3 regions of the Streptomyces sp. NPDC088147 genome follow, and region 3 is predicted to be linked to each of the others. Evidence: riboswitches for the same ligand, from Rfam matches in the RefSeq annotation. Region 3 holds a riboswitch; each other region holds the start of a gene.
The links. A riboswitch is a leader RNA that binds a small molecule or an ion and turns the genes downstream of it on or off. The one in region 3 is predicted to bind S-adenosylmethionine.
Positions count from the first base shown of each region.

Region 1: another riboswitch for S-adenosylmethionine. It lies ahead of ACIOGX_RS26725 (glutathione S-transferase family protein); the one in region 3 lies ahead of ACIOGX_RS09075 (aminotransferase class V-fold PLP-dependent enzyme).
Region 2: another riboswitch for S-adenosylmethionine. It lies ahead of thrC (threonine synthase); the one in region 3 lies ahead of ACIOGX_RS09075 (aminotransferase class V-fold PLP-dependent enzyme).

Region 1 covers NZ_JBIUSY010000008.1:88,308-95,814, reverse strand. Annotated here, with positions in the region: gene ACIOGX_RS26740 (restriction endonuclease) at 1-237, opposite strand, end outside; gene ACIOGX_RS26735 (hypothetical protein) at 604-981, shown strand; gene ACIOGX_RS26730 (PLP-dependent transferase) at 1,110-1,592, opposite strand; gene ACIOGX_RS26725 (glutathione S-transferase family protein) at 1,805-2,587, opposite strand; SAM riboswitch class IV at 2,850-2,993, opposite strand; gene ACIOGX_RS26720 (putative leader peptide) at 3,250-3,366, shown strand; gene ACIOGX_RS26715 (LLM class flavin-dependent oxidoreductase) at 3,442-4,656, shown strand; gene ACIOGX_RS26710 (NtaA/DmoA family FMN-dependent monooxygenase) at 4,677-6,050, shown strand; gene ACIOGX_RS26705 (LLM class flavin-dependent oxidoreductase) at 6,047-7,138, shown strand; gene ACIOGX_RS26700 (LLM class flavin-dependent oxidoreductase) at 7,151-7,507, shown strand, end outside.
Region 2 covers NZ_JBIUSY010000005.1:510,826-518,332, forward strand. Annotated here, with positions in the region: gene groL (chaperonin GroEL) at 1-419, opposite strand, end outside; gene ACIOGX_RS20250 (cold-shock protein) at 805-1,008, opposite strand; gene ACIOGX_RS20255 (ubiquitin-like small modifier protein 1) at 1,377-1,652, opposite strand; gene thrC (threonine synthase) at 1,705-3,006, opposite strand; SAM riboswitch class I at 3,024-3,153, opposite strand; gene ACIOGX_RS20265 (glucosyl-3-phosphoglycerate synthase) at 3,322-4,341, shown strand; gene ACIOGX_RS20270 (hypothetical protein) at 4,380-4,574, shown strand; gene ACIOGX_RS20275 (trehalose-6-phosphate synthase) at 4,737-6,167, shown strand; gene otsB (trehalose-phosphatase) at 6,219-7,061, opposite strand; gene ACIOGX_RS20285 (DUF3263 domain-containing protein) at 7,136-7,423, opposite strand; gene ACIOGX_RS20290 (ABC transporter substrate-binding protein) at 7,435-7,507, opposite strand, start outside.
Region 3 covers NZ_JBIUSY010000002.1:867,241-874,747, reverse strand. Annotated here, with positions in the region: gene ACIOGX_RS09085 (SLC13 family permease) at 1-259, shown strand, start outside; gene ACIOGX_RS09080 (glycerate kinase) at 256-1,431, shown strand; gene ACIOGX_RS09075 (aminotransferase class V-fold PLP-dependent enzyme) at 1,433-2,815, opposite strand; SAM riboswitch class IV at 3,013-3,130, opposite strand; gene trpD (anthranilate phosphoribosyltransferase) at 3,367-4,431, opposite strand; gene ACIOGX_RS09065 (ubiquinol-cytochrome c reductase cytochrome b subunit) at 4,626-6,251, opposite strand; gene ACIOGX_RS09060 (ubiquinol-cytochrome c reductase iron-sulfur subunit) at 6,248-7,300, opposite strand; gene ACIOGX_RS09055 (c-type cytochrome) at 7,297-7,507, opposite strand, start outside.

The sequences.
Region 1 (7,507 bases), on a different contig from region 3:
CCAGTGCGCCCAGGCCACCGCGGCTCCGGCCGCCGGCACACCCAGGACCACCAGCACCCACCCATGCGCCGCCAGCCACTGCACCACCGCCACCGCGACCGACACCCCTGCCACCGCGATGAGCAGCAGTCCCACGCCTTCGATCCGCGCGGACTGCTTCCCGCGCGTCCGACGCCCGGCCGCCCTGCCGCGCCGCGCCGCGGGACGACGCCGGGCCGGCGGCCTGCGCCGGGTCACCGTCCCGCCCCGGAACCACCCATGACGTCCGCGCCTCGGGTCGGCCCGTCACGTAAGCACGCCGGCCTCGGCAACATGACCGCCCGCAGTACCCGGTCCGCGAACTGTCGGCCCCCTGAGACCTGGTGGCCACTGCGCTTCACACGGACGTCAGTCCACATAACTCTCCCCTTGAACGGACCGGCGCTCCCCGCGCCGGCGAACATCCAAGCACTCAGCACTGACAATCCGCGACCGAACGATCGCATAGTGCTACGCGAGTGGTGGGTGGGACTGTGGAGGCGCTCCGTCGCGACCTTCCCGAGGGGGACGAGCCGGGGCTGCGAGACTGTGCGGAATGGCGAAGAACCTGCGATCGGGGAAGAGATGCTGGACGGAGAAGAGCACTGGAACGCGGTGCTGGCCGACATACTGGTGAGCCGGAAGGTCGGTGTGGTCCATGTGAAGCTGGTGGGTGATCTCCTCTCGGTCACCGCCCAGTTGGACATGGCCGACACACGGCGTCGCGGATCGGCCTTCCCGCTGGACAGCATCATCGAGTACGACGAGAGGGTCACTCCGTTGGAGGAGGCGTACCGTGCCGCCTGGCGGGCGGTCGACGCCGCACCTGACAGGGAGCGGCGCTGGCCCGAGCTTGCCCGGCTCAGGGCCGCCTTGGCGGATGCCGTGGAGGGCATCGCGGAGCTGGCCCGGGACTGGGGAGTCCAGGTAGAGCTTCATCGCTTCGGCCCACCCGAGCGGTAGGCTCCCGCGTCCGGAGCACCCCGTGCCACACCGTCCACGTCCCCGACGACGGCGGGCAACGGCACGCATCCGTCGCGGACGCTCGCCAGGCGTACAACGGCGTCGCCGCCGCAGCGCGAACGGCCGGCTCAGGTGGTCGCGGCTTCGTCGAGCAGCGCGTCGGCCGCGGCGAGCGCGTCGGCGACCAAGTCGGCCGTGTCCTCCGTGCCCGCCGCCGACCGGACCAGGCCCGGCGGAACCGATACCGCGATCTGTTCCTCGCTGAGCATCCCGCGCCACATGGACGCCGGATGCACGGCCAGCGATTCCACGCCGCCGAGGCCGGCCGACCGGCGGGGGTACCGCAGCCGGCCGAGGAAGGCGTCGGCCCGCTCGAAACCACCGGCGAACTCGATGCCGAGCACCCCGCCGAAACCGCTCATCTGGTCGGCGGCCAGCGTGTGCTGCGGGTGGGCCGCCAGACCGGGATAGTGCACCGTCGCCACCGCCGGATGCCCGTTCAGCGCCTCCGCGAGCGCCAGGCCGTTGGCGTTGTGGCGCGGCATCCGGAGCGGCAGGGTACGCATGCCGCGCAGTAGCAGCCACGCGTCGACCGGGCCGAGTGTGGCCACGGTGACCAGCTACGTCAGCATGAAGGCGCTCTCCGCCGACACCGCATGACGGTCCATGTCCCGAGCCGGTGGTCCGGACCCGTACCGCTCCAGGATCAGCCGTTCGCACCGGGCTGCCGCGCGCTCGCGCCCCCGTCAGTGGCGAGTTCGGTCACCACCCGCTCCGTCCTCCGTGACGGTCCGCGAGTCGACCACCACGGTCCCGCCGGGGCTCACGCCGCGTCGGGTACCGCCTCGATCCTGCCCCGGAAGGCCGGGTGGTCGCCCAGGCGGCGTACGTAGTCCCGGAGCCGGGGGTACGAGCTGAGGGTGCCGGCCGGGCCGAGATGGACGAGCGCCACCCACAGGTCCACGTCCGCAGCCGTCAGATCTCCGCCCAACACATACGGCCGCGAGGTGAGTTGACGGTCCAGCAGGCTCAGCGCCGCCGATCGTCCCGAGGGCTGGGCAGCCGGGGTGATGTTCCGGTCCAGCAGGTCGCGGAGGGCGTCGATGTCCGGAGCGAGGGCCGGCGGGCCGAGGGGGGAGGGGCGGGCTTCGTCGTGGCCGGAGAACAGGCTCGCGAGGTCGCGGAGGATACCGTCGGTGTCGTTGCTGACGATGCGTCCGCTCCAGCGGTCGCGCAGCGCGGGCGCGGTCAGCGGCCCGTCGTAGTGATGCACCGTGGCCTCGTACGCGCCGCGCAGTGAGGCGAAGGCGTCGGGCGTCTCGGTGGGATGCGTCAGGAGCATGGTGCCGACCGTGTCCTTCAGGCCGAGCAGGTCGAGGGTGATCGAGATGCGCAGTGAGCGGGGACAACACGCCGACAGGTAGAGATCGTAGCGGTGCGGCGCCGGGTAGAAGCCACCGGCAAGACCGACACCGATCCGGCTGGGGAAGCGGTGCGGGCGGGGCGACGCGGTGGCTCCCCTGGGGCGAGGCCTCGACGCGGACGGACTCTGGTGACAGCCACCGGAGGTGGCCGTGCTGGAACTACGCAAAGCTGTCTCGGGCATGACTCTCCCTTGGGGGAACGAGGAAGCCACCGCCGCCTTGTGGGCACCAGCGGCCGGATGCGGAGCGACTGCGCTTTTCGCACGGGTCCGGATCACACGGGTCCGGGATCGCACAGGTCCGGGATCGCACGGATCCGGACCGCACGGACCGTCGGCGGATCAGTAAGCGCTGGAGACACGCAACAGATCGATGTGCAGGCGCCTCGTCAAGCCGTTCCTGGGCATTGCCACCCGTTCCCACCTCCGGGGCTCGCGAGACGCGAGACCGCGCTTGCCCCGCCGCGCCGGCGGGACCCGGTCGTCACCCGGAGCACCCCGTCGCGGTGGAAGGGTTGCCTGTCGGCGGGCCGGGGCCGATGACCACATGAGCGGGCGAACCCGCGCCGTGGCGCTGACAATCGTGACCGTCCACATCAGTCTCGGTGCGCTCCGTGACGCCGTCAAGAAAGCCGGGCGCACGGTCTCACCTGATGGTCACTCGCGTCGACGCGCAGCGGGCCGGCGGGAAGGAGAAGAAATCCCGGCGGCCGGAAGAAAGGGAATAGCCGCGCTGTTGTCGTTGTTCAGTTCCGTGCGGCGAGCTCTGAGGGAGCCGCCGGCGTGAGGCCGGCAAGGCCCCGGGGCCCTGGGGCCGCCGGGCCGGAAGGGCGGAGGTGAGGTACATGCGTCCCGTGTCCTGCCGCCGTGCCGTGAAACCCGCCCCGCCCCGCCGCCTGCATCTGTACTCCCGGACACACATCGACCTGCTGCGCGTGGCCGGCGCGCTCTGTTGCTCGTGACCTGTTGTCCTCCAGCCGCACCCTGAGTACGGGTGTCGGCTCCCTCGTACGGCTGATCAGGAAGGCGTCACTCCCTTGTCCTCGTCACCCTCCCCGCTGCACCTCGCCGTCGCCCTCGACGGTGCCGGCTGGCACCCGGCCGCCTGGCGCGAGCCCGTCGCCCGCCCCGGTGAACTGCTCACCGCCGCCTACTGGACCGACCTCGTGACCGAGGCCGAGCGCGGTCTGCTCGACTTCGTGACCATCGAGGACGCGCTCGGCCTCCAGTCCTCCTCCTTCACCGAACCCGACGGCCGCACCGACCAGGTCCGCGGCCGTCTGGACGCCGTCCTCATCGCCGCGCGGGTCGCCCCGCTGACGCACCACATCGGTGTGGTGCCGACGGTCGTGGCCACCCACACCGAGCCGTTCCACATCTCCAAGGCGATCGCCACCCTCGACTATGTGAGCACCGGCCGCGCGGGCCTGCGTGTACAGATCACGGCACGCCAGAACGAGGCCGCGCACTTCGGACGCCGTACGTTCCCGCCGTTCCGCCGGGAGGACTACGACACGCCCGTGGTACGCGAAGTCGTGGACGATGCCTTCGACGAGGCCGCGGACTACGTCGAGGTCGTGCGCCGGCTCTGGGACAGCTGGGAGGACGACGCGGAGATCCGGGACGTCGCCACCGGCCGCTTCATCGACCGCGACAAGCTGCACTACATCGACTTCGAGGGCAGGCACTTCAGCGTCAAGGGCCCCTCCATCACGCCCCGCCCGCCCCAGGGCCAGCCACTCGTCAGTGCCCTGGCCCACGCGACCAGTACCTACCGGCTGGTGGCACGGGCCGCCGACATCGGTTACGTCACCCCGTCCGACGCCGGCCGGGCCCGAGCCGTCGTCGAGGAGATCCGCGCCGAGCAGACCGCGGCCGGCCGCGCCCACGAGACCCTGCACATCTTCGGCGACCTGGTGGTCTTCCTCGACGACGATCCCGCCGAGGCCGCGGCCCGCCGGGAGCGCCTGGACACCCTCGCGGGATCCCCGTACACCAGCGACGCCCGGATCTTCACCGGCACCCCCGCCCAGCTCGCCGATCTGCTACAGGAACTGGAGTCGGCGGGGCTGTCCGGCTTCCGGCTGCGTCCCGCCGTCGCCGGTCACGACCTTCCGGCGATCACCCAGGGCCTGGTCCCCGAACTCCAGCGCCGGGGCGCCTTCCGCCGCGCGTACGAGGCCGACACCCTGCGCGGGCTGCTCGGGCTCTCCCGCCCGGCCAACCGCTACGCCGCCGCCACGACCGCCTGAGCCCGAAGGAGCCTCGTCCCATGAGCAAGCCGCTCAAGCAGATCCATCTCGCGGCCCATTTCCCCGGCGTCAACAACACCACCGTGTGGAGCGACCCCGAGGCCGGCAGCCACATCGAGTTCAGTTCCTTCGCGCACCTCGCGAAAACCGCCGAACGCGCCAAGTTCGACTTCCTGTTCCTCGCCGAGGGACTGCGGCTGCGCGAACAGGGCGGAAAGATATACGACTTGGACGTCGTCGGCCGCCCCGACACCTTCACCGTCCTCGCCGCGCTGGCCGCCGTCACCGAACACCTCGGCCTCACCGGCACCATCAACTCCACCTTCAACGAGCCCTACGAGGTGGCCCGCCAGTTCGCCAGCCTCGACCACCTCTCGGGCGGACGGGCCGCCTGGAACGTGGTCACCTCCTGGGACGCCTTCACCGGCGAGAACTTCCGGCGCGGCGGCTTCCTCCCGCAGGAGGAGCGCTACTCGCGTGCCAAGGAGTTCCTCTCCACCGCGAACGAACTCTTCGACTCCTGGCACGGGAACGAGATCGTCGCCGACCAGGAGACCGGTACCTTCCTGCGGGACGCGCAGGCCGGAGCCTTCGTCCACCAGGGCCGGCACTTCGACATCCGGGGGCAGTTCAACGTCCCGCGCAGCCCGCAGGGCCGTCCGGTGATCTTCCAGGCTGGGGACTCCGACGAGGGACGCGAGTTCGCCGCGTCGAGCGCCGACGCCATCTTCAGCCGGTATGCCACTCTCAAGGAGGGCCAGGCGTTCTACGCCGACGTCAAGGGCCGCCTGGCCCGGTACGGCCGCACCCACGACCAGCTGCTGATCCTGCCCGCCGCGAGCTTCGTGCTCGGAGACACCGACGCCGAGGCGGAGGAACTGGCCCGGGTGGTGCGCCGCCAGCAGGTGAGCGGGGCCACGGCCATCAAGCACCTGGAATTCGTCTGGAACCGCGACCTGTCCGCGTACGACCCGGACGGCCCGCTGCCCGACATCGACCCCGACCTCGGCGAGCACACCATCGCCCGCGGGCGCGCCCAGGTACGGATGTACCGCGACCCGCTGGCCACGGCCCGCGAGTGGCGCGAACTCGCCGCCGCGAACACGTGGTCGATCCGTGACCTGGTCATCGAGATCGGCAACCGGCAGAGCTTCGTCGGTTCCCCCGCCACCGTCGCCGAGTCCGTCAACGACCTGGTCCAGGCCGACGCCAGCGACGGATTCATCCTCGTCCCGCACATCACCCCCGGCGGTCTCGACTCCTTCGCCGACCAGGTCGTCCCCCTGCTCCAGGAACGCGGTGTGTACCGCACGGAGTACGAGGGCACCACGCTGCGCGAGCACCTCGGCCTGGCCCACCCGGACGAGGTGCGCGACGAGCGAGCGGCGTCATGAAATTCCTCGCCATCACCCTGATCGTGCACGCCCCGCACCCGGTGACGGGCGTACGGAAGACCACCCAGGAGCGGTTCCGCGAGGTGCTCGACAACGCGCTCCTCGCCGAGGAGCTCGGCTTCGACGGATTCGGCGTGGGGGAGCGGCACGAACGGCCCTTCATCTCCTCGTCGCCGCCCGTCGTCCTCAGCCACATCGCCGCCCTCACCTCCCGGATCCGGCTGTTCACCGCGGTCACCACGCTCAGCCTGCTGGACCCGGTGCGGGCGTACGAGGACTACGCGACCCTGGACCATCTCTCCGGCGGACGCCTCGAGCTGATCATCGGCAAGGGCAACGGGGCCGCCCAGCGGGACCTGTTCCAGGTCACCCCCGAGGACCAGTGGGACCGCAACGCCGAGAGCTACGAGGTGTTCCGCACCATCTGGCGCCAGGACAAGGTGACCGCCGCGACCCGCTTCCGCCCGGAACTCACGGACGCCGAGGTGTGGCCCCGGCCGCTCCAGCAGCCGATCCGGGTCTGGCACGGCAGCGCCACCAGCGAGGAGTCGGTCGATCTGGCCGCCCGCTACGGCGACCCGCTCTTCTCCGCCAACGTCACCAACCCCATAGAGCCCTACGCCGAGTTGATCCGCTACTACCGCGAGCGCTGGGAGCACTACGGGCACGATCCGGCCGACCTCGCGGTCGGCGCGGGGACGGCCGGCTTCTACGCGGCCCGTACCTCCCAGGAGGCGATCGCCGCCTACCGGCCCGTGTTCGAGGGAAACCTGGCGTTCCAGAAGCGGCTGGGCCTGGAACCGGTCTTCCCGACCCTGGAGGACTTCGTGGAGCGCAGCTCGGCGCTGATCGGCAGCCCCCAGCAGATCATCGAGAAGGTACGGCGCTACCACGAACGGTTCGGGCACACCGTGCTGCATCTGCACGCGGACGCGGGAGGACTGACAGACCGTCAGCACCGCGACTCCCTCGAACTCTTCCAGTCGGACATCGCTCCGGTACTGCGCCGCGAGATCCCCGATCCGCCGTTCTCCTGGGGACCGGTCCTCGCGGAGCCCGTCCCGGTGTCCGCGCCCGCCGACCACTGAGGAGCCTCGCACATGTCCGACATACCTCTCGGCGTCCTCGACCTGGTCCCGGTCTCGTCCGGTTCCACCGCCACCGAGGCGCTGCGCAACTCCATCGACCTGGCCCGGCGGGCCGAGAGCCTCGGCTACGCCCGCTACTGGTACGCCGAGCACCACCTCAACCCGGGCGTGGCCGGTACCTCGCCCGCGGTCGTCCTCGCCCTGACCGCCTCCGCGACCTCGACCATCCGGCTCGGCTCCGGCGCCGTGCAACTCGGCCACCGCACCGCCCTGTCCACGGTCGAGGAGTTCGGCCTGATCGACGCGCTGCACCCCGGGCGGCTCGACCTGGGCCTCGGCCGCTCCGGCGGCCGGCCGCCCGGCGGGCCC
Region 2 (7,507 bases), on a different contig from region 3:
TTGGTCTCCACGTCCTTGGCCTGCTCCAGCAGGGCACCGGAGACGGCCTCGACGGCCTTCTCGATGCCGCGCTTGAGGGCCATCGGGTTGGCGCCGGCGGCCACGTTGCGCAGGCCCTCGCGGACCAGCGCCTGGGCGAGCACCGTGGCGGTGGTCGTACCGTCACCGGCGACGTCGTCCGTCTTCTTGGCGACTTCCTTGACCAGCTCGGCGCCGATCTTCTCGTACGGGTCCTCGAGCTCGATCTCCTTGGCGATGGACACACCATCGTTGGTGATCGTGGGGGCGCCCCACTTCTTCTCGAGGACGACGTTCCGGCCCTTGGGGCCAAGGGTGACCTTGACGGCGTCGGCGAGCTGGTTCATCCCGCGCTCGAGACCGCGCCGTGCCTCCTCGTCGAACGCGATGATCTTGGCCATGTGAAGTGGTCCTCCCGGACGGATGGGGTCTCCCCTGCTCGAACGCAGTTGAGAGCTTGGGGAAGGATTGCTCACGGACCGTGCTGGCGCCCGCGACGGACGGCCTGAGAGCCGGGCGGTTCCTTGCCCCACCGGCTCTTCGGGCCTCACCGACCCGGTCCTTAAGTTGTCACTCTCACTTGCAGAGTGCTAACGCCAATGATTAGCACTCGACCCCCGAGAGTGCAAGCTCCCATGACCCCCGCCGCCCGGTGCCCGCGCCGCCCATGACCATGGAGACGGGGGCACCGGGAACGCCCGAAGGGTCCGCATCCCCTGTTCGGGATGCGGACCCTTCGGCGTGAGTACGTGTACGTCAGTGCGTCGGTGGCCGATCGCGCCGGGATCAGACGGCGAGCTTGACCATGTCCGCCTGCGGACCCTTCTGGCCCTGCGAGATCTCGAACTCCACTCGCTGACCTTCTTCAAGGGTGCGGTAACCGTCCATCTGGATCGCGCTGTAGTGGACGAATACATCCGCACCACCGTCTACCGCGATGAAGCCGTAGCCCTTCTCCGCGTTGAACCACTTGACGGTGCCCTGAGCCATGCCTAACTCCCCTATTACTGGCCCTTGCACGGGGCCACACTTCGCGCCGGAACGCGTCGACCGCGGCTGAATGTATCTGCCCAACTGCCCTCTGCAACAGGTCAATCGGACGAGAATTCTGGGCATGGCCGAACACACATAGAGATGAATTCCCAGCGTTCCAGGGCAAGTCGGGCCGGGCAAAGCGCACCTACGGCGCATACGGCACTCCGACATCGGCCTCATGTTGTCGCGTTCTCGCATGCCTTCGACGGCGGCGACAGCGGGGCGTTCCCATACTGTACCCCGCTCAACCATGTAGAACGGCCCCCTCCGCTTCTCTCACGGAGGGGGCCGTTCCAGTCACAGAGCGGAGCAAATCCGGCGCGTCAGCCTCCGGCGACCGCGGGGATGATCGAGACGCCGGCGCCGGCCGGGGTGGCGGTCTCCAGGCCCTGCTCGAAGCGGACGTCGTCGTCGTTCACGTACACGTTCACGAAGCGGCGCAGCTTGCCCTGGTCGTCCAGGACGCGGCCGGCGATGCCCGGGTGGTCGGCCTCCAGGGACTGGATGACCTCGGAGAGGGTCGCCCCCTCGGCGGCGACCTCGGCCTTGCCGCCGGTGTACGTACGGAGAATGGTGGGGATGCGGACGTTGACGCTCATGGTGGTGTTCTGCCTTCCGTCTTCCGAAACGTCGGAAACGTCGTGGTGGTCGTCAGCTGCCGGCCAGGCCGGCGTCGCGGAACGCGTCCAGGCTCGGGCGGATGGTCGCCGTCGGGCCCGTCGTCGGGGCGACGGCGTCGAGCGTCTTGAGGCCGTCGCCGGTGTTCAGGACGACGGTGGTGAGCGCCGGGTCGAGGACACCGGCCTCGATCAGCTTCTTCGTCACGCCGACGGTCACACCCCCGGCCGTCTCCGCGAAGATGCCCTCGGTGCGCGCCAGCAGCTTGATCGCGTCGACGATCTGCTCGTCGGTGACGTCCTCGACGGCGCCGCCGGTACGGCGGGCGATGTCCAGGACGTACGGGCCGTCGGCCGGGTTGCCGATCGCCAGGGACTTGGCGATGGTGTCCGGCTTCTGCGGCCGTACGACGTCGTGTCCGGCCTTGAAGGCGGTGGACACCGGCGAGCAGCCCTCGGCCTGGGCGCCGAAGATCTTGTACGGCTTGTCCTCGACCAGACCGAGCTTGATCAGTTCCTGGAGACCCTTGTCGATCTTCGTGAGCTGCGAGCCCGAGGCGATCGGGACGACGATCTGGTCGGGCAGCCGCCAGCCGAGCTGCTCGCAGATCTCGTACGCCAGCGTCTTGGAGCCCTCGCCGTAGTACGGGCGCAGGTTGACGTTGACGAAGCCCCAGCCCTCGCCGAGCGGGTCGCCGATCAGCTCGGAACAGAAGCGGTTGACGTCGTCGTAGTTGCCCTCGATGCCGACGAGTTCACCGCCGTACACCGCCGCCATGACGACCTTGCCCTGCTCCAGGTCGTGCGGGATGAAGACGCAGGAACGGAAGCCGGCGCGGGCGGCGGCGGCGCCGACGGCACCGGCCAGATTGCCCGTGGAGGAGCAGGAGAGCGTGGTGAATCCGAAGGCGCGGGCGGCCTCGACGGCGATGGCGACGACACGGTCCTTGAAGGAGTGCGTCGGGTTGCCGGAGTCGTCCTTGATGTGGAGGGAGCCGGTGACGCCCAGTTCACGGGCGAGGTTGTCGGCCTTGACGAGCTTGGTGAAGCCGGGGTTGATGTTGGGCTTCGTGGCCACGTCGGCGGGGACGGGCAGCAGCGGCGCGTAGCGCCAGATGTTGTCCGGGCCCTCGGCGATGCGCTTCTTCAGCTCTTCGGGGGTGCCGCTCGGCAGGTCGTACGCGACTTCGAGCGGCCCGAAACAGTCGGCGCAGGCGAAGATCGGTCCGAGGTCGAAGCGCTGTCCGCATTCGCGGCACGAGAGTGCGGCGGCGGGTCCGAGATCAACGGCGCCGGTGTCGGAGCCGGTGTTCTGTTCGGCGGTCTGCACAGCCATGGAGGCGAGGCCCTTTCTCCTCATCTTCCTCGCGACGTACTTCGCCACGAGACGGAATTGGCACCTTCCCCACCGTGACCTCGAATGGTCGGCGGGAGGGTTGCCGGGACTTCAACGGGCCGTTCCCTCAGTCCCTCTGGATGAGCGCTATGGCACCGGACCCGGGGTCCGGTGCGTTTTTCCACGTAACGACCCCCGGCATGCGTGGGTCATTCGTGTTGTTCAAGACTGTAACCGAAGGAACGGACGGTTGAGATAGTGGTCCGCACCGCGAGATGGATCACGTTCATGGCACACGCACAGGGAGTACCGACCGTGCTGGAAGAGGTGGAGCACTGGCTGACCAGGCGTTCCTGGTCCGTGGCCGACCGCCCGCTCGACCGGCTGATGGTGGCGAAGGCCGCGCGCGGGACGACGGTGAGTGTGGTCCTTCCGGCGCTGAACGAGGAGGAGACGGTCGGCGAGATCGTGTCCGTGATCCGGCGCGAACTGATGGAGCGGGTGCGGCTCGTCGATGAACTGGTGGTGGTCGATTCCGGTTCCACCGACCGTACGGCCGCGGTCGCCGAGGCGGCGGGAGCGCGCGTGGAGCACCGGGACGCGATACTGCCGCGGCTGCCGGCCCTGCCCGGCAAGGGCGAGGTGCTGTGGCGGTCGCTGCTGGTGACGAGCGGCGAGGTCGTGTGCTTCGTGGACGCCGATCTGCGGAGGTTTTCGGCCGATTTCGTGTCGGGGATCGTGGGGCCGCTGCTGACCGACCAGGACGTGCAGTTCGTCAAGGCGATGTACGACCGCCCGCTGCTCCAGCCCGCGGCTGGACACCCCGGTCAGGGAGACCGGGAGAGCCAGGGTGGCCAGGGGAGCCAGGAAGGTCGGGGGAGCCAGGGCGGTCAGGGCGGGCGCGTGACCGAGTTGGTGGCCCGGCCGCTGCTCAATCTGCACTGGCCCCGGCTGGCCGGTTTCGTACAGCCGCTCGGTGGTGAGTACGCGGCGCGGCGCTCGCTGCTGGAACGGCTGCCGTTCCCCGTCGGGTACGGCGTGGAGCTGGGGCTGCTCGTGGACGCGCTGCACACGGCGGGTCTCGACGCGCTGGGGCAGGTCGACGTCGGGGTGCGGATCCACCGCCACCAGGACGAACGGGCGCTGGGGCGGATGGCCGCGGCGATCTACCGTACGGCGCAGCTGAGGCTGTCCCGGGCGCACTTGGTACGGCCGGAGCTGACGCAGTTCGAGCGCGGCGAGCACGGTTTCGTGCCGCGTACGCACGCGGTGGACACGGAGGAACGGCCGCCGGTGCGGGAGATCGCGGAGTACACGGCCGGACGCGCGGCGTAACGGAGTGCGATCATGTGAATTATCTAGATTGCCCGGTTATGGGCATGAATCATGTGTGGGCTGGAGCGCTGACCGGGCCGCTGGCCGCCGCCGTGCACGCGCACCTGGCCGAGGCGGGAATGGCCGGGGCGGGAAGCGCCACCGAGCGACTGTGGCTGCTGGGCGGGGTGGTGCTCGCGCTGAGCGGCGCCGGGGTGGTCGCGCTGGCCGCCCTGCGCGGCCGTCGGGACTGACGGCGGTGGCGCCTCCGTGACGGTGGCGGGGCTGACGGCGGTGGCGTCCCCGTGACGCCGGCGGGACTGACGGCGGTGCCGCCTCCGTGACGGTCGACACAGCCGCCGACATGGCCGCGTCCGTACGTTTGAGCGTTTCCGTGACGGGCTAGGTTTCGGCACATGGTTACCGAGCCGCCCTCCCAGGCCCAGGTCCTCGTCGCGTCCAACCGCGGCCCCGTCTCGTACACGCTGCGCGACGACGGCGCGCTGGAGGCCAAGCGGGGCGGCGGCGGGCTGGTGTCCGGCCTGTCGGCCATCGGGCAGGACGCGGACGCGGTGTGGGTGTGCGCGGCGCTCGGGGACGGCGACCGCGAGGCGGTACGGCGCACGGGCGGCCGGCTCGACACCGGCGACACCGGCGGCCAGCGGGTACGGATGCTGGGCATCGCGCCGGAGGTGTACGCGGACGCGTACAACGGCGTCGCCAACAGCGCGCTCTGGTTCGTCCACCACCTGCTCTACCAGACCCCGCTGGAGCCGTCGTTCGGCCCGGAGTTCCGCGCGCGGTGGGCGTCGTACGAGACGTACAACCGCGCCTTCGCGGAGGCGCTGGCCGACGAGGCGGCCGACGGCGCGGCCGTGCTGGTGCAGGACTACCACCTGGCGCTGGTGCCCGGGATGCTGCGCGCCCTGCGCCCCGACCTGAGGATCGGGCACTTCTCGCACACGCCCTGGGCGCCGGTGGACTACTTCCGGCTGCTGCCCGACGACATCGCGCGCCAGCTGCTGCGCGGCATCCTCGGCGCGGACCGCGCGGCCTTCCTGACGCACCGGTGGGCAAACGCCTTCACGGCGTGCTGTACGGAGCTGCTGGGCGGCACGGGCAACACCGCGATCGGTGTGCACGGCCTCGGCGCGGACGGCGACTTCCTGCGCGAGCGCGCGCACCGCCCCGACGTGGACGAGCGGATCGTCACCCTGCGCGGGCAGATCGGCCGTACGAGCGCGGGCGAGGAGCGGAAGACCATCGTCCGGGTGGACCGTACGGAACTGTCGAAGAACATCGTGCGCGGGCTGCTCGCCTACCGGCTGCTGCTGACCGACCGTCCCGAATGGCGCGAACGCGTCGTCCATGTCGCCTTCGCCTACCCGTCCCGGCAGGACCTGGCGGTCTACCGCGAGTACACCGCCGAGGTCCAGCGGGTGGCCGACGGGATCAACGCCGAGTTCGGCACGGAGGGCTGGGTCCCGGTCGTCCTCCATGTCCAGGACGACTTCGCCCGCTCCCTGGGCGCCTACCGGCTGGCGGACGTGGCGCTGGTCAACCCGATCCGCGACGGCATGAACCTGGTCGCGAAGGAGATCCCCCTCGTCTCCGAGCGCGGCTGCGCGCTGGTGCTGTCGCGGGAGGCGGGGGCGTACGAGGAGCTGGGCGAGGACGCGCTCGTGGTGAACCCGTACGACATCAGCGCCACGGCGACGGCCCTCCACGAGGCGCTGACCATGCCGGCCGCCGAGCGCGCGGAACGCGCCAAGCGGCTGGCCGCGGCGGCGACGGCGCTGCCGCCGAAGCAGTGGTTCCTGGACCAGCTGACGGCGCTGCGCGCCTGACGGCGCCCGACGCGCCCGGGGGGGCTCCGGACCGGGCGCGCCGGCCGTCTCTCAGGCCATCGCCTCCGCCAGCGCGGCCAGGAAGTCCGCCAGCGCCGCCGGTCCCGGCAGCAGCAGGTCGGCGCGCTCGGCCAGTTCGGGTACTTCCGTGCCGCTACAGATCAGCAGGCCGTGGCAGCCGTCCGAGCGGAGCTTCTCCACCGCCGCGTAGGCCGGGAGGTCGCCCAGGTCGTCGCCCGCGTACAGGACCGTCCTGGCGCCGACCTCGCGTACGTACTCCAGCAGTGCCACGCCCTTGTCCACGCCGGGCGGGCGCAGCTCCAGGACCATCCGGCCCGGTTCGACGATCAGGCCGTGGCGGGCCGCCAGTTCGGTGAGCGGGTCGCGCAGGGCGTCGAAGGCGGCCTGCGGGTCGGAGGCGCGGCGGGTGTGGACCGCGACCGCCTGGCCCTTCTCCTCGATCCATGTGCCGCGCCAGGCACCGAACCGGTCGAGGACGCCGGGGAGTTCGGCGCGGGCCGCCGCGACGCCCTCGTGCGGGGTGGGGGTGTGGACGGAGCCGGAGACGGCGTCCCAGCGCTCGGCGCCGTAGTGGCCGAGGACCACGAGATGGTCCAGGCCCGGCACTCCGGCGAAGCCGCCGTACCGCACGGCGACCCCGGCCGGGCGGCCGGTGACGACCGCGACCGACGCGACGTGCGGCGCGAGCGCGGCGAGGGCGGGGACGGCGCGCGGGTGCGCGCGGGCCTGTTCGGGGTCGGGGACGATCTCGGCGAGGGTGCCGTCGAAGTCGAACGCGACGACGGCCTCGCCCGGCCGCGCGAGGAGCGCGGCCAGAGCGTCGGCGCCTGCGGGGGTGGCCGGTTTCGGCAGGGGGTACGGGGTGCTGCCCATGCCCCCGAGCCTATCGGCGCCCGCCGCCGCGGGGGGCCTGTCCGGCCAATGGGGCTTCCCCGGCGGCCTCTGCCCTAACGGCGGCGGCGCTTCTCGTCCCTGATCCGCCGCAGCCTGTTCACCGTCACCGGGTCGTGCTCCAGCGCCAGCGGATCGTCCAGCAGCGCGCCCAGCAGCTGGTAGTAGCGGGTCGGCGACAGGCCGAGCCCCTCCCTGATCGCCCGCTCCTTGGCGCCGGGCCCCGGCCAGCCGCGCCGCTCCATGGCGAGTACGGCGCGGTCCCGCTCGGACAGCCCCGAGGGCTCGGCGGGAGCGGCGGGACCGCCGGGCTCGGCGGACTCGGCGGGCTCAGGCGCGGTCATATGACCACACGCTACTCGGCGGCCTCGGCCGCCGCCGCGTCCCTGGCGATCCCCCCGAGGACGTTCGACGGGCTGGCGCCGGGC
Region 3 (7,507 bases):
GGCCATCGGCGCCGGCGTCAACCCGATGGCCGCCGCACTCGCCTCCACGGCCGCGGCCGGGTTCTGCCACACCCTGCCCGCCTCCGCGAAACCCGTCGCGCTCTTCGCCGACCTGCCCGGCACCCCCACCTACACCCCGCGTGATCTGCTCCGGCTCTCCGCCGTGCTCGCACCGCTCACAGCAGCCCTCGTCCTGCTCTTCGCCCTCGCCGTCTGGCCACTGCTCGGCGTGCCCGTTCGTCTGGAGACCCAGCCATGAGCTACCGCATCGCCATCGCGCCCAGCGGCTTCAAGGAATCCCTCTCCGCCCGCCAGGTCGCCGAGTCCATCGCCGAGGGCCTGCTCAGGGTGGTCCCCGACGCGGAGGTCGATCTGATCCCGCTGGTGGACGGGGGCGAGGGCACCGCCGAGGCGCTGGCCGCCGCGACCGGCGGCCGACTGGTCCCGTACACCGCGACCGGCCCGGTCGGAGACCCCGTCGGCAGCCACTTCGCGCTCCTCGGGAACACCGCGCCCGGTACGGCGACCGCCGTCGTCGAGATGGCCGCCGTCGCGGGTCTCTCGCTCGTCCCGGCCGACCGGCGCGACCCCGGCACCACCACGACCCACGGCGTCGGCCAGCTCATCGGCGCCGCGCTGGACCTGGGCGTCCGGCGCGTCCTCGTCGGCTGCGGTGACTCCGGTACGTCCGACGGCGGCGCCGGGGCGCTGCGCGCACTGGGCGCCCGGCTCCTGGACCACCGCGGCCGGGAGCTGCCCCCGGGCGGCGCGGCGCTGCGCGCACTCGACCGTATCGATACGAGCGGACTCGACCCGCGGCTGTCCGGCACCGAACTGCTGGTCGCCTGCAACCCGTTCAACGTCCTGTGCGGTCCGCGCGGGGTGGCCCGGGTGTTCGGCCCGCAGAAGGGCGCCGGCCCGGCCCGGGTGGAGGAACTGTCCCTGGCACTCGAACACTGGGCGGCCGTCCTCACCCGGGACCTGTCCCCCGGGACCGACCTGCGCACCGCCCCCGGCACGGGCGCGTCCGGCGGTCTGGGAGCCGGTCTGGCCGCCCTCGGCGCCCGGCTCCTGCCCCGCTTCGACGTCCTGCTCGACCGGCTCGACCTCGACGCCCGGCTGGCCCGCGCCGATCTGGTGATCACCGCCGAGGGCGCACTCGACCACCAGACCGTACGCGGCAAGATCCCGGCCGAAGTGGCCCGCCGCGCCCACGCGTCCGGAGTGCCGGTCCTGGTTCTGGCCGGCACCATCGGGCAGGGCGCGCACGAGGTGCGGGCCGTGGGGGTCGACGCGTACAGCTCGATCCTGCCCGCGCCGGTGGCACTGCCCGAAGCCCTCGACCGCGGCGGCGAGTTCCTCGCCGACGCGACGGAACGCGCCCTGCGGATGGTCCTGCTGGGCACCCGCCTCGCGCCCGTCGCGGCCTGAATCAGCCGCGGTCGGGGACGCAGCGGCCGTCCTCCGTGCGGTAGTTCCACCGCGCGCCGTCGGTCACCAGCTCCCGCACGGCCCGCACGAACCGGTCCACATGCTCGTCCGGCGTCCCGGCCCCGAAGCTGACCCGGATCGCGTTGAGCGACCGCTCGCCCGGCTCGGCCTCCGGGGCGCCGCACTCCCCCGGGTCCTGCGGGTCGCTGCCCAGCAGCGTCCGTACCAGCGGGTGGGCGCAGAAGAGCCCGTCCCGTACGCCGATGCCGTACTCCGCGGAGAGCGCGGCGGCGAAGTGCGAGCTGTTCCACCCCTCGACCACGAACGAGAGCACCCCGACCCGCGGCGCGTCGTCACCGAACAGCGAGAGCACCTTCACCTCGGGCACCCCGGCCAGCCCCTCCCGCACCCGGGCCACGAGCCGCTGCTCGCGCGCCACCAGCGCGTCGAACCCGGCGTCGGTCAGCGCCTTGCAGGCCGAGGCGATGGCGTACACCCCGATGACATTGGGCGAACCGGCCTCATGACGGGCCGCCGTGGTGTGCCAGTCGACCTCCACCCCGCCATCGGCCCGGCGCGCCACCTTACGGCTGGCGCCGCCCCCGGCGAGATACGGCTCCGCGTCCTGGAGCCAGTCGGCCCGCCCCGCGAGCACCCCGGAACCGAACGGCGCGTACAGCTTGTGCCCGGAGAAGGCCACCCAGTCGACCTCCAGCTCGGCGATGTCCACGGGGTGGTGCGGCGCGAGCTGAGCGGCGTCCAGCACGATACGGGCACCCCCCGCGTGCGCGGCGGCGGCCAACTCCCGTACGGGCCACAGCTCGCCGGTCACATTGGACGCACCGGTCACACAGACCAGCGCCGGCCCCGCGGTCCCCCGCCCGGCGAGTGCCCGCTCCAGCGTGGCGACGGCCTCGCCCGGCGTCCTGGGAGCGTTCAGATACGTCACCTGCGCGTCCCGCCACGGCAGCAGGGACGCGTGATGCTCGGTCTCGAACACGAACACCTCGCACTCCGCGGGGAGCACGGCCGCCAGCAGATTGAGCGAGTCGGTGGTCGAGCGGGTGAAGACGACCTGGTCATCGGGGCGGCAGCCGAGGAACTCCGCGACCGTGCGGCGGCTGTTCTCGAACAGATCCGTGGAGAGCTGCGAGAGATAACCGGCGCCCCGGTGGACACTGCCGTAGTACGGAGCGTACGCGGCGACGTCGTCCCACACCCGCTGAAGGGCGGGAGCACTGGCGGCGTAGTCGAGCGCGGCGTAGGTGACCTCGCCACCGGTGACGAGCGGGACGCTCACCTCACGCCCGAGCACCGGCAGCGGGGCGGCGCAGGCGGGGTCGTCGGAGAGGGTCGTGGTGACGGCGTTCGGGCGTGCGGACATGGCGATATCTCCCGGCGGGACAAGTCGGAACGGCTTCAAGTCCCCGCGGTGCGCGGCTGCGCCGCGATGCTGGCGGGGGTGTGCCTCGACGCACGGGTCACCGTGCGGAGGTGTTGAAGAGGGGGCGCGATCGCCCTAACGCATTCGCTTGCTCACGAGACTGCTCCCTTGAGGACCAGGACCCCAAAGGTGGCAGGGGTCCGCGCTTGCCGCAGACCTCGCTGCCTACGGCCTGGTCTTCACCCGGGGCACCCCGCCACGGACGGAGGGTTGCCGGACAGCGAGCCGGGGCCTTAATCGCTGTCGCTCATGACCTTGCCGGAGATTATGCCATAGGGGTGGCGGGGGGGTGGGGGTGGGTGCGGTCGCCGGGTCGCGGTCTCGCTGTCGTGGGCCGGGGCCCGGGAACGGCGACAACCCGCACCCCGACCACCGGCCCCAGCCGAAACGCACCCGTACCCACACCCAGCAACCCGCACCCGGAAACCGGCAGCCGCCGAAACGCACCCTTACGCGCCCCGGACCACGCCCCCCGCCAGGGAGGCGCGGCGCTACGAATGCGACGACGCGATCCAGCGGGCGAGAGCCCGCCCCGCCTCGCCCGAGTCGATCGACTCCGCCGCCCTCTCCATCCCCGCCGACAGCTGCGCCTCCAGCGACTCCCCCGTCGGATCCAGCGCCACCAGCGCCGCCGCCGAGTTCAGCAGCACCGCGTCCCGCACCGGCCCCGTCTCCCCCGCCAGCAGCCGCCGCGCGACATCCGCGTTGTACGACGCGTCCGCGCCGCGCAGCGCCTCCACGGGCACCACGTCCAGGCCCACGTCCCGCGGGTCGAACGTCTCCTCGGACACCTTGCCGTCGCGGACGACCCATACCCGCGACGTCGCGGTGGTCGTCAGCTCGTCGAGGCCGTCGTCGCCGCGGAAGACCAGCGCGGAGGAGCCGCGCTCGGCCAGTACGCCCGCGACGATCGGTGCCATCCGGGCGTCGGCGACGCCCGTCGCCTGCGCGCGTACCTTCGCCGGGTTGGTGAGCGGGCCCAGGAAGTTGAAGGTGGTACGGATGCCCAACTCGCCTCGCGCGGCGGCCACATGGCGCAGCGCGGGGTGGAACTTCACGGCGAAGCAGAAGGTGATGCCCGCTTCCTCGGCGACCTCGGCGACCCGCTGGGGGGTCAGTTCCAGGTTGACGCCGAGCTTCTCCAGTACGTCGGAGGCTCCGCTCGCCGAGGACGCGGCGCGGTTGCCGTGCTTGACGACCTTCGCGCCGGTGCCGGCGACCACGATCGACGACATGGTCGAGATATTGACGGTCTTGGCGCCGTCGCCGCCGGTGCCGACGATGTCGACGGTCCTGCCGGGCACCTCGATCAGGTTGGCGTGCGCGTACATCGCGCGGACGAGCCCGCTGATCTCCGCGACCGTCTCCCCCTTGGCCCGCAGCGCGACGACGAAGCCGGCGATCTGGGCGTCGGTGGCCTCGCCGCGCATGATCCGGTCCATCGCCCAGGCGGTGGCGTCCGCGCTCTGGTCGGCGCCGCTCAGCAGCGCGTCCAGTACGCGGGGCCAGGTGCGGGCCGCCGTGGTGTCGCCTCCGACGGGGGTCACAGCGCTCATGCTCGCTCCTGGGTGTCCGGTTCCACTGCGTGGGCCTTGTGTGCGGCCTGTGGTCAGCCTATCGGCGCGTACCGGCGCGCAGGGCGGATGCCCGTACTCCGGAACAGGACGTACGCCGAGGGCCCCGGCCGGTTCCCTCGCGGGAGACCGGGCCGGGGCCCTCGGTGGTGGCGACCTGGTGAGGCCGGGTGGGATCAGTGGTGGCCGTGGCCGCTGGTGATCTCCTTGTATTCCTCGGCGGTGGGCTTGGGAATCTGGTTGCCCTCGCCGTAGTAGCCCTTGCTGAGCTTCGTCCGGAGCTTCTCGCCGGGGCTCACCTTGCGCTCCACGCCGTTCTCGTCGACCGTGGGGCCGATCTCGGCCGGCGTGTACTGCTCGTGCGCGGTGAGCTTGTGCAGGTCTCCCTGCTCCAGCGGGGTGTGGACCTCGATGAACTCACCGTGCGGCAGCCGCTTGATGACACCGGACTCGCGTCCGTGCAGCACCTTCTCGGCGTCGCGCCGCTGGAGACCCAGGCAGATCCGCTTGGTGACGATGAAGGCGATGACCGGTCCGGCGAAGAAGGCGATCCGGACGAACCAGGTGATCGCGTTGATCGACAGATGGAAGTGCGTCGCCCACAGGTCGTTACCGCCACCCACCAGCAGGATGAAGTACCAGGTCAGCCACGCCACACCGAAGGCCGTACGGGTCGGTGCGTTGCGCGGGCGGTCCAGGATGTGGTGCTCGCGGTTGTCACGGGTGACCCAGGACTCGATGAACGGATAGACCGCGATCGCGACCAGTACCAGCGGGAAGATCACCAGCGGGATGAAGACACCCAGGGCGAGGGTGTGTCCGGCGAAGTTGATCTCCCAGCCGGGCATCACACGGATGAGTCCCTCGGAGAAGCCCATGTACCAGTCGGGCTGGGCGCCGGTGGAGACCTGGTCGGGGCGGTACGGGCCGAGGGCCCAGATCGGGTTGATCGTGGCGATCGCGGAGACGATCGCGATCACACCGAAGACCAGGAAGAAGAAGCCTCCGGCCTTCGCCATGTAGACCGGCAGCAGCGGCATGCCCACGACGTTCTTGTTCGTACGGCCGGGGCCCGCGAACTGCGTGTGCTTGTGGTAGAAGACCAGGATCAGGTGGGCCACCACGAGGCCGAGCATGATGCCGGGCAGCAACAGGATGTGGACCGAGTAGAACCGGGCCACGAAGTCGCCGCCGGGGAACTCCCCGCCGAACAGGAACATCGACAGATACGTTCCGACGACCGGCACCGACAGGACCGCGCCCTGCATGAACCGGACACCGGTACCGGAGAGCAGGTCGTCCGGGAGCGAGTAACCGGTGAACCCGGTGAACATGCCCAGGACGAACAGCAGGAAGCCGAACAGCCAGTTGACCTCGCGCGGCTTGCGGAACGCGCCCGTGAAGAAGACGCGCATCATGTGGACCAGCATGGCCGCGAGGAAGATCAGCGCGGCCCAGTGGTGGATCTGCCGGATCAGCAGACCGCCGCGGACGTCGAAGCTGATGTCCATCGTGGAGGCGAACGCCTCCGACATCAGCACGCCCTGGAGCGGGACGTAGCTGCCGTGGTACTCCACCTCGTTCATCGACGGGTGGAAGAACAGCGTCAGGTACACACCCGTGAGGATGATGATGATGAAGCTGTAGAGGCAGATCTCACCGAGCATGAAGGACCAGTGGTCCGGGAAGATCTTCCGCATGTTGGCCTTGGCCAGGCCGTAGATGCCCAGCCGGCCGTCCGCCCAGTCGGCGACCCGCTCACCGGCGGGCGCCTTGCGGTTCTTGTCGTCTGCGGTACTCATCCGCGCTCCCAGAAGGCAGGGCCGACGGGCTCGTCGAAGTCGCCGAGCGCTTCGAGGTTGCCCTCGGCGTTCACACCGATACGCAGCTGCGGAAGGGCGTGACCGGCCGGGCCGAAGATGACGCGGGCGCCGTCGGAGAGGTCAAAGGTGGACTGGTGGCACGGGCACAGCACGTGGTGCGTCTGCTGCTCGTACAGGCTGATCGGGCAGCCGACATGGGTACAGATCTTCGAGTACGCCACGATCCCCTGGTGGGACCATTCGAGCTCGCGCTTGTCCTTGATCTCGTCCGGCTGGATCCGGACGATCATCAGGGCCGCCTTGGCGATCTGCTTCTGGAAGTCCTCGCTGTGCTCGTCGAGGCCCTCGGGCATGGCGAAGGTCAGCGAACCCACGACGATGTCCTCGGGGCGCAGCGGCTCATTCGTGTTCATGTTGATGAGCTCTTTGCCCTTGCGCCACAGCGTGGAGCGGAGCTTCTTCTCGGGCAGCGGGCCCAGGTCGCGCAGGAGCACCACGCCGGAGAGCGGCACCAGCGCCAGCGCGCCGAACATCGTGTTGCGGATCAGCTTGCGCCGGCCGAAGCCGGACTCCGCCGCACCCGCCGCGAAGTCCTCCAGGACCTTCGCCTTGACCTCGGGCGTCGCCTCGATCGGGTGACGGTCGTCGGCGATCTCCACGTCCGACATCAGCGTGCGGGCCCAGTGGACCGCGCCGGCGCCGATGCAGAAGAGCGCGATGCCCAGGGTCAGGCCCAGCGAGAAGTTCAGGATGCTGACGTGGCCGAACGGGAAGATGTAGACGATCTTGTTGACCGGGAACGCCACGTACGAGGCGATGAAGGCCACCGTCGCGATCATCGACAGCAGGAACAGGAAGGCGATCGCGCGCTCGGACCGCTTGGCCGCCCGCTCGTCGATGTCCTGCACCCGCGGCCGGTGGGCCGGCAGTCCCGGGTCGGCGAACGGGTCGTCCGTACGCTCCACCGCGGTGCCCGCGGCCCCCTGCTCACTCGGCAGGTTCTCTGAAATCTCTTCTTGGCTACTCATGACTTCTTGGCCTTAGCGGTGTGGGCCGCGACCCAGACGGCAACTGCGATCAAAGCACCCAGACCGAAGATCCAGGCGAAAAGCCCTTCGCTGACGGGGCCGAGGCCGCCCAGACTCAGACCGCCGGGACTCGCGGACTCCTCCCCGTTCACCGCCTTGATGTAGGCGATGACGTCCTTCTTCTCCTGCTCCGGCATCGTGGAGTCG